DNA from 3 places in the Burkholderia sp. PU8-34 genome. Region 1 is predicted to be linked to each of the others. Evidence: predicted binding sites of a transcription regulator. Region 1 holds the regulator's gene; each other region holds the start of a gene.
The links. The regulator FliA, encoded in region 1, starts transcription of late flagellar genes. The targets are predictions, from matches to a motif close to CTAAAGTTTNNNNNNNNNNNGCCGNTA.
Positions count from the first base shown of each region.

Region 2: a site for FliA is predicted at 1,297-1,323, ahead of flgM (flagellar biosynthesis anti-sigma factor FlgM). Genes of this name have one in related genera too.
Region 3: a site for FliA is predicted at 1,374-1,400, ahead of ACV22Z_RS04880 (DUF4088 family protein). Genes of this name have one in related genera too.

Region 1 covers NZ_JBSAXC010000020.1:56,840-60,108, forward strand. Annotated here, with positions in the region: gene ACV22Z_RS31190 (DUF2515 family protein) at 1-584, shown strand, start outside; gene ACV22Z_RS31195 (flagellar biosynthesis sigma factor) at 629-1,210, shown strand; gene ACV22Z_RS31200 (RNA polymerase sigma factor FliA) at 1,295-2,029, opposite strand; gene ACV22Z_RS31205 (MinD/ParA family ATP-binding protein) at 2,052-2,864, opposite strand; gene flhF (flagellar biosynthesis protein FlhF) at 2,857-3,269, opposite strand, start outside.
Region 2 covers NZ_JBSAXC010000012.1:171,039-174,307, reverse strand. Annotated here, with positions in the region: gene flgA (flagellar basal body P-ring formation chaperone FlgA) at 49-1,212, shown strand; gene flgM (flagellar biosynthesis anti-sigma factor FlgM) at 1,353-1,688, shown strand; gene ACV22Z_RS25645 (flagella synthesis protein FlgN) at 1,768-2,208, shown strand; gene ACV22Z_RS25640 (M24 family metallopeptidase) at 2,467-3,269, opposite strand, start outside.
Region 3 covers NZ_JBSAXC010000002.1:35,394-38,662, forward strand. Annotated here, with positions in the region: gene ACV22Z_RS04875 (hypothetical protein) at 1-367, shown strand, start outside; gene ACV22Z_RS04880 (DUF4088 family protein) at 486-1,262, opposite strand; gene ACV22Z_RS04885 (AzlD domain-containing protein) at 1,533-1,874, opposite strand; gene ACV22Z_RS04890 (AzlC family ABC transporter permease) at 1,871-2,623, opposite strand; gene ACV22Z_RS04895 (AraC family transcriptional regulator) at 2,861-3,269, opposite strand, start outside.

The DNA.
Region 1 (3,269 bases):
AGGCCTATGAGATGCTCGCCAAGGGCAACATGTCGCTGTTTCTGGATATCTGGCCGCTGCACATGTTCTACAAGAAATTCGGTCTCCAACGATTTGAGCGTTGCTTGGGCGAACGCGCGCAACTCCGGGGAACGGTTCGGTGGCCGATCGGCGACAGCGTCCCGTTTGCCTCGATGAAAGACGAAATTCGCGGCGGCTTCAGAGCGATAGATGCCGGGGATCTGAATGAAGGCGTCAGGTTGCTGGCTCGACATGAACAGCTCAACATTCTCCAGACCGCCATGTACGACGACCCATATTTTGCGGTATTGATGCGGGCCAATCAGTTTGCGTGGGCTCTGAACATTCCAACGGCATCGTCTCGAGAGATCCAGTTGACGCTTGCCAATCAATGTACGGTCAATGGTGGCAATGCGCGGCAAGAAGTGTTCAGCAAGCAGCCGCTGGCAAACCTGGCCAATGCAGATCAGCGAATGGCATTTGTAATGCGCGCCGCGCGTCGATTCGAGGAGCTATTGAGAGATCCGATTCAACGTGTGCTTGTGGAAAACTCCCTGTTTGTTATTGCGCAGGGAGGCCGTTGATGACGATCCGGAAAACTGGATGGTGCTGGCGGATAGCTGGCTCCATGTTCGCGCTCGCCCTTATATGGGAGGGCTTGGCGGCGATTCGGCCCGTCGATGAGGTTGTGCTGACGATTGGAGAACCGTATGAGCAAGTGCGTCAGCAATCCCGCTCGACATTGCCGATTGCGACGCAGGACAATTCGATCAATCTGTATGTCAAGCGGCCTGCAGCTTTGCGGTTTAGCGACACTCAATATGGATTCGTGACGCCCGCTGCGAAGTTTCTCAGTATCTATGCGGATACGCATGGAAAGGTTTGGTCCGTCACCCTTTCGCCCCAGGTTGAAACACTGCCGCTCGATGCGACGATGGCAATCCTTCTCGATTTGCAGAATCAATTGCGTCGCGGAGGCTGGCATCCGATTCTTGTTGCGAGACATCCGCCGATCGCAGATACGCCCGAGACGAGGGCACGCATGCGATCCAACCTCTCGCCTCAAGCGTTCTGGCTGGCGGGTGACAAATATCAGGTGTCGATCGATGTTCGCCGCTTCATTCACGAAAACCGGCCGGAAGACGAGCGCTACCTGATTACGCTGCAACTGACCGGCCCACCTCTGATGGAAGATTGGCAAGACGAATGAGGCGCGGTATTTGATGCAGACGCTGCGTAGCGGACAAACCCGTTGGGTAGCGCAGAAGCTGCGCACCCCGCGCCGACCGCCCACTCAGTTCTCCGCGCCGACCCACGCCTGCTCGCGCAGCCGCGCGCGCAATCGCGCGACCGCCTGGCTGTGCAGCTGGCACACGCGCGATTCGCTGACCTCGAGCACCGCACCGATTTCGCGCAGATTCAGACCCCGTTCGTAGTACAGCGACATCAGCAGCTTCTCGCGCTCCGGCAGCCGCTCGATCGCTTCGACGAGCGCCTCGCGCAGGTGCTCGTCGAGCAGCGCCGACAGCGGATCGGCGTGGTCGACGCGATAACGGTCGAGGAACGGCTCGTCGTCCGCCGCGCGGTCGAAATCCTCGTAGTAGATGAGCTGGCTGCCGTGCAGGTCCTGCAGCATGCCCTGGTATTCGTCGAGCGGCATGTTCAGGTGCTGCGCGATCTCCGCCTCGCTCGCCGCGCGGCCGAGGTGCTGCTCGACCTGGTGCACCGCCTGCTCGACCTCGCGCGACGTCTTCCTCAGGCTGCGCGGCAGCCAGTCGTTGCTGCGCAGCTCGTCGAGCATCGCGCCGCGGATGCGCTGCGTCGCATAGGTCTCGAACTGCGCGCCCTGGTCTTCCTTGTAGCGGCCGGCCGCGTCCATCAGGCCGATCATCCCGGCCTGGATCAGGTCGTCGAGGTCGACGCTCGCCGGCATCTTCGCGACGAGCTGCAGGCCAAGGCGGCGCACGAGCGGCGCGTATTGCGCGAGCACGTCGGCCTGCGAAATCTTTCCTTGAGCGTTGTACATCATGGCTCTCTCCTTCCTGTGACGCTCACGCGGCGTGTGCCGCCCCCGCCGCGAACGACGGGCTGCCCGCAAGGGTCCGCCGCGCGCCCGGCCTCGGGCGCAGCGGCCAGTACAGCAGGTCGGCGGCAATCTGCCGGTAGTCGCGTGCGGCGGGTGACGTCGGGAACGCGTCGACTGCCGTGCGCACGAGCTCGCGCGCGTGCTCGACGAGCGGATCGGCGCTCACGCAGCCGGCGTCGGCGATCGACACCGCCAGGTAGCGGCGCGCGACGCCCGCGAGGTTGTCGTACGCGATCCGCGCATCGGCATGGCTGCCGACGTGGTTGGTCAGCACGCGGAACTGCGCGATCGCATGCGCGAAATGCAGCCGCTTCATGCACGCGTATGCCTCGGTGATGGCCTGCGCGGCGACCCGCGTGACGATCAGCACGTCATGCGCTTCGCGCGCGAGCGCCGAGAAGCTGCCGTCTGCGCCGAGCTGCGCATCGACGAGCACGATGTCGGCCGGCCCGTCGATGAAATCGCTCAGCTGCGCGTCGCTGTAGCCGGCGCGCGCGAGCCGCGCTGCCGCGCACACGGCGAAGCCGCCGGTGACCCGTGTGCGCGCGCCGTCGCGCAGCCATGCGCCGGCGAGCGTCGCGGCGGCCGAGTGCACGTCGGCGCGCTCGTCAACGACGAGCACGTCCTTGCCGAGCGCCGTGAGCGCGGCGGCGAGGTTCGCGACGGTCGACGTGCAGCCGACGCCCACCGGACCGCCCGTCACCGCGACGATTCTCGACGCACGCCCGGCCAGCAGGCGGCGCAATCCTTCAGCCTGGTCGATCATGCATTTATCCAAAGCGCACCTCGTGCAGCTCGGCGGTGGAACGTGCGGTCAACGCGGAAAGCAGCGTGGGCATGTCCTCGTCTTGCGGCACGAAGGGCGAGCCGTCACGCGGCACACAGAACGCACTCTTCAACAGGAATTTCTTCGTCGCGACGTACAGGTTCTCCGGCACCTTCTGGCCGGTCGACACGTAGTGGACGGGCAGCTTGTAGCGGATCACCGTGTCGAGCACGCCGCCGAGATGGGTCGCCTCGTCGAGCTTCGTGAGCACGCAGCCGGCGAGGTCCGGATGGTCGCCCGCGCTGCGGTACGCCTGCACGACCTCGTTCAGCGTGTCGCCGTGGCTCGTCGCGTTGAGCAGCAGCAGGCGCTGCACCGGCGTGTTCGCGCCGTGCAGCATCGCGATCTGGTCGGACA
Region 2 (3,269 bases), on a different contig from region 1:
TCCGGCTCCCTAGAATGCAAAGCGGATCAACGGGTCGAGGATATGGCGATGGCTCCCAGCGGATTTCGCAGCGACGACGGACGGCGGCCGCGCGCGCGGCGCGCGTTCGCGCTCGCCGTGGCGCTGTGGACGGCGCTGTGGACAGTCCCGGCGGCGGCGCAGGCCGCGGACGACGGGATGATCGTGATTCCGGGACGCGGCGAGACCGCCGAATCCGCGCTCGCGAATGCGAATGCGGCAAGCAGCGGCCGCCGGCTTTCCGGAAACGTGAATGCGGGCGCGATGCCGGCAGCCGCCGATCCGGGCCGGATCGTGACGGTTGTCGCGGGTACGCCCGGCGAGATCGTGCAGGACACCGCCCGCACAGCGCCCCGACCGGCGTTCGCGCCGCGCCCGGCGGCGGCGCGCGCGAGCGCGACGGCGGCAGCGGCAGCGATGCGCACGCCGGCTGCGCCCCCCGCTTCGGTTACGGCGATGCGCACACCAGCTGCACCGCCCGCTTCCGCTACGGCGATGCGCACACCGGCTACGCCGCCCGCTTCCGCCTCTGCTACGGCGACGGTCGCACCCGCACCGGCCGTGCCGCCCGGCCAGCAGGATCCCGACACGATCCGCCGCGCCGCGCTCGCCTTTCTCCAGCAGCAGATCGCCGGCCTCCCCGGCAAGACGACGGCGACCGTCGCGGCCGCGTTTCCGCGCGGGCTCGCCGCCTGCACGACGCTCGAGCCGTTCCTGCCGACCGGCGCGCGCCTGTGGGGCCGCACGACGGTCGGCGTGCGCTGCGCGGGCGAGCGGCCGTGGACGGTCTACCTGCAGGCAAAGGTTGCCGTGCAGGCCACCTATTACGTCGCCGCGCGGCAGATCGCGCCCGGCGAGGCGCTGACCGCGGCCGACCTCGTCGCGCGCGACGGCGACCTGACCGTGCTGCCGCTTGCCGTGATCACCGATCCGTCGCAGGCGATCGGCTCGACCGCGCTCGCGCGCGTCGCCGCCGGGCTGCCGCTGCGACAGGACATGCTGAAGAGCGCGGCGTCGGTGTCGGCCGGCCAGACCGTGCGGGTCGTCGCGGCCGGGCCCGGATTCACGATTTCGGCCGAGGGCAGCGCGCTCGCGAACGCGGCGCCCGGCCAGTCGGTGCGGGTGCGGATGGCGGCGGGACAGATCGTCACCGCGATCGTCAAGGACGCGGGTACGGTGGAGATTCCGCTTTAGGGTCCGCTCCCGCCGAGCATCGGGGAGCGCAGTTGTAAGAATGCAAAGGATTGTTTATTTGGAGGAATCGCCCGAAACACGGTGCTAAAGTTTGGCCCCGCCATGCCGTTATCTGGGTCAAACCGTACAGGAACACCATCGTGAAGATCGATTCCACGCCCACCCCGAACACCCGCGCCCCGGCCACCGGCACCGGCGCGGCCCGCCCGCAGCAAGGCGCACCCGCGGCGTCCGGCGAGCAGTCGGCGCCCGCAGGCGCGACCGGCGGCGACGCGACCGTGAACCTGTCGGGGCTGTCCGGACAATTGCGCACGATGTCGGCGTCCGGCAATGCGGACATCAACACGGGCCTCGTCCAGTCGATCAAGGACGCGCTGAACAACGGCACGCTGACGATCGATCCGGGCAAGATCGCCGACGGCGTGCTGAATACCGCCCGCGAGCTGCTGCAGCAGCAGCGCCCGCAGGGCAGCTGAGCCGGCCCGACAGGCCGGCGCCCCCTGGTTTTTTGCCGGCGCGCGAATTGCCGCGCGCTGGCGTGACGAGCGAGACGCGATGAGAGACGAGCTGCTGGCCACGGTCAACGACGAACATGCGACGGTCGAAGCGTTCGCGTCCCTGCTCGCCTACGAAGAGAAGGCGCTGACGACGCCCGAGCCGCTCGCGATGCTGCCGAACATCATCGAAAAGAAGAGCGCGCTGCTCGACCGGCTCGCGCGGCTCGAACGCGCGCGGGACACGCAGCTGTCGGCGCTCGGCTTCCCCGGCGGCAAGAAAGGGATGGACCAGGCCGCCGAACGCGACGCGCGCCTCGCCGGCCGCTGGCGGCTGCTGCAGCAATCCGCCGAGCGTGCGCGCCAGGCCAATGCGACCAACGGGATGCTGATCCGCATCCGGATGGACTACAACGAGCGCGCGCTCGCGGTGCTGCGCTCGGCGCCCGCGCCGACCGGCGTCTACGGACCGGATGGACGGGTGGCGGCGTTGATGCGCTGACGAAGCGCTGACGAAGCGCTGACGAAGCGCTGACGAAGCACTGACACCGGCTGCGGTCAACGGCCCGCGTCAGGGCCACCCCGTCACACCCCGGCTCACCACACATTCCGCTTCGACAGGCCGGCGCCCAGTCCGGCACACGCGTCCCGCCGATACGCGGCAGCGCAGCCGCGCCGCCTGATGCGGCAACAACAGACCGGACGGCATCGATGATCGGCGGGCGGCAGGCACCGCCCGCCTCTGCGTCGTCGCCGGCGCTTACAGCAGCGGACACGGCGTCACCTGCGTGCCCCGCTCGACGCACAGCCGCTCGTAGTCGCGCAGGTAATCGCGTTCGTCGTCGGTCAACAGGTCGAGGTCGATCAGATCCCAGTCGTAGCCGACCGCGACGATGTTCTCGAACGTCATCTTGTCCGGCTCGTGCTCGCTCGGATGGATGATCACGATGTTCTCGATCCGCACGCCGCCCTTGCCCGGCACGTAGATGCCCGGCTCGACCGAGATCACCGCGTTCGGCACCAGGCCGTACTTCGACCCCGGCGCGAACCGCACCCCGCCTTCGTGCACGTGAATCCCGACGCCGTGCCCGGTGCCGTGGCCGAAATCGTAGCCGTGGTCGCGGCAGACCTGCCGCACGGCCGCATCGACGTCGCCGCCCGACGCGTCTTTCGGGAACGGCGTGACGAGCCCCTTGATGCACGCCTTCAGCGCGACCGTGTAGATCTCCCGCTGCCAAGGCTGCGCCACCGTATCCGGGCGGGTTCGGCGCAACACGACGCGCGTGCAGTCCGTCGCAAAGCCGCCTTCGTAGTACGCGCCGCTGTCGAGCAGCACGAGCTCGCCTTCCGTCAGCTCGACGTCGGCGCTCGCCGCCGTGTAATGCGCGGACGCGCTATTGGCGCCGTTCGCCGCGATCGACGGGAACGTCAGCGCCACCGCCGAACGCGCACCGTACGCATCGTTGATCACGCGGGCCAGGTCGTATTCGGAGTGCCGCTGCCCCGGCTCCCCCGCGACCCCTGTTTTCGCCCAGCGCATTGCGTCGGCAATCGCCGCGCAAC
Region 3 (3,269 bases), on a different contig from region 1:
AGGTGCCGGCGTGCAGGTGCAGACGCCGGCTGCCGGCATCGGCGCAGGTGCGCAGGGTGCGGCCGGCGCGAATGCGTCGGGCAGCGGCCTCGGCAATGCGGTCGGTGGTGTCGGCGCAGCAGCCGGCAAGGCGGCCGACGGCGAGACCGGTGCAGTCGGCTCGGCGGCCGACGAGGCCAAGGACACCGCATCGTCGGCTGTCCACTCGGCGAAGAAGCACGTGAAGCACGCCGCGAAGTCGACGAAGAGCCATGCCGGCGCCGCGAAGGCGAAGGCCGGCGAAGCGGCCGAAGGCGGCGAAGCCGCCCAGGGCGGCGCGTCGGTCGGCGTGCAGGGCGGTGCTTCGGGCCAGGGCGCAGCGCAGTAAGCGGCGTTCGCCCGCCGGCACGACGGCCGCCCCGGAAGGCGTGTCGTGACGGCGGCCATCCGGCGGCCCGGTTCGCTTCGCGCGGACCGGGCCGTTTTTCATTGCGGCCGGCGCGCAGTCACGGCCGGCGCTGTTCCGATGCGTTGCCTTGCGCGGTCCGCGGCTGGACGGGCGCAAACACGCTGCGCAGCCACGCGGCGAGGCGCGCGAACACGTCGTACGGTTCGTCGACGAAGATCTCCGGCTTCAGCAGACGCAGGTATTCCATGATCTGCTGGGCTTCCTGTTTCTGGAACGAGCCGTGCGCGAGCCCGAGCCGCAACAGCCCGCGCAGCTCGCCGAGCTTGTCGCGCGCGGTGCTGCCGACGCTCATCTCGCACGCGAGCTTCGCTTCGTAGACCCGTTGCCGCAGCGATTCGGCAAGCCGCCACGCAGGCGTCTGCATCTGTTCCTCGAGCGCCTGGATGTCGAGGACCGCGCTCTTGATCTGCGCGGCGAGCGGGTCGACGAGACTCGCGTCGCCCTGCGCCTCGGTGACAATCGCCTTCGCCCAGTCGCGGCACGACTTCGCGAGCTCGTCGGGCGTCCATTCCGACCGCGACGCGAAGCCGAAGCCGAATTCGCCGGCCTGCCGCATCAGGATCGCGACGACGTCCGGGAATTCCTTGTCGAGCGTGCGTTTCGCCCACGCATACTGGCCGCCCTCCAGCATCCGCTGCACCGCGTGCTCGGTCAGCGGCACCATGTTGTCGAGCAGTTTTGCGCGCAGGAAATCCTCGAACGACGGCGTCGCGAACTGCGGGTCGAGTTTCAGCGACACGCGCACGAACGCGTCGTAGTCCTTGCGCAGGGACGCGAGCGTGTCGTCCTTGAGGGAAAGGGTGATCTGGCCCATGAATCGTCTCGATGGCGGCCCGCGCGTGCCGGAGCCGACGGCGCGCGCCGGTACGGGCGGAGCGTCGACGGACCGATCTGCGCCGGGGCCGATGGCGGGTCTTCAACCGTTTATCGGCACACGGGCGGAAAACTTGAGCGGGCCGCGCCAAAGCGCGCGCCGCGCGGTGGGCGGCCAGTGGGGGAGGCAGGCGGCATCCGGACGAGGCGGCCCGCCGGATGCGCGTGTCGGCGGCGGGGCTGCCGCCGTGGCTGCCGGCGAGCGCGTCGCTCAGCCCGGCAGCCAGCCGTGCGGCAGCACGACGCCCTGCCAGAAGAAGAACACGGCGAGCCCGGCGGCGATCGTCACGAGCGGCCGGCGCGTCGCCGCCGACACCAGCACGGCGGCGAGCGCGCCGACGAGCTGCGGATTGCGCCACGTGAGCTCCGCCGTCCCGCCATGCGGCGACACGGTCATCGGCACGATGATCGCGGTCAGCACGGTGACAGGCACGAAGCCAAGCGCGGTACGCACGAGCGGCGGGAATGTCAGCCGTTCGCCGAACAGGAACAGCGTCGAGCGGATCGCATACGTGATGACGGCCATTCCGAGGATCAGCAGCGCGTAGTTCACGATGCGGCCTCCGTGCGCGAGCCGGCGCGCGCGCGGTCGTGCAGCAGCGTGAGCGCGACGCCGACGACGACCCCGGCTGCCACCGCGCCGAGCAGGCCGAGCTTGTACGGCCAGCCCTGCCAGTAATAGGCCAGCGTGCCGGCGGTGGCGGCCGCCGCGAAGAAGCGCAGCGTGCCGAGCTGGGGCACCACGATCGCGATGAAGGTCGCCGCCATCGCGAAATCGAGGCCGAGCGACTGGAGCCCCGGGAACGCGGCGCCGAACCACAACCCGGCGATCGTCCAGATCTGCCAGTTCACGTACATCGCGATTCCCGAGCCGAGGAAGTAGTGCGGGCCGATCGCGCCCGGCGGGAAGTGCCGATAGTGCGCGTACGCGACCGCGAACACTTCGTCGGTCATCAATGCGCCGAGCGTCGCGCGCCAGCGCAGCGGCAGGTGCGCGACATAGGGCGCGAGCGTCGCGCTGTACAGCAGGTGGCGCAGGTTGACGATCAGCGTCGTCGCGAGCACGATCGCGAAGCCCGCGCCGCCCGCGATGAGCCCCAGCGCGATGAACTGCGCGGAGCCCGCGAACACGGTCAGCGACATCAGTGCGCCGTGCCAGCCGGCGAGCGGGCCGCCGCTGACGAGCGTGCCGTAGATCACGCCGAACGGCGCCGCGCCGACCATCATCGGGATCGTGTCGCGCGCGCCGTCGAGCCACTCGTTCAGTGGACGGCGGGGGGATGAAGCAGGGGTGTGATTCAAGATGGTGCCTCCATCTTCTGGAGGATAGCGGGGCGGCACGCTGCCGACTTGTACGTTCTTGCGCTGCCGTGTGCGGCGTGCTGCGCGACCCCCGATTCGCGATCCGGGCGACGGGCGTTCCGGCCGCCTTTTTGTCTTTTCCTGCGCCTTCCCGCCTGCCATGCCCGGACTTCGGGCCGATGCGCACGCACGTGCCGGGCGGCCGCGGCGGCGGCACGCGGCCGGCGCGTCAGCGCGTCAGCGCGTCTGCCAGCGTCCCGGCGGCACGCCGAACATCCGTTTGAAATGCCGGGTGAAATGGCTCTGGTCGACGAAGCCGCTGTCCGCCGCGACGTCGGCGACGGCGACGCCCGCGCGCAGCGGCGCGAGCGCGCGCTGCAGGCGTAGCTGGTTGCGCCACGCATGCGGCGGCATGCCGGTCGTGCGCGTGAACAGGCGTGCGGCGTGGAACGGCGACAGGCCGGCCGCGCGCGCGACCTCGTCGAGCGTCATCGCGCGCGTCAGGTCGGCGGCGAGCTGCTCGCGCATCGCCTCGACGCGCGGTTCATCCTCCGCGAGCGGTGCCGGCCGCGGATGGGTGTCGGCATGACGGACGATCAGCGTCGAGAACGCGTCGAGCATCGCCATTTCGGCCGCGAGCGGATCG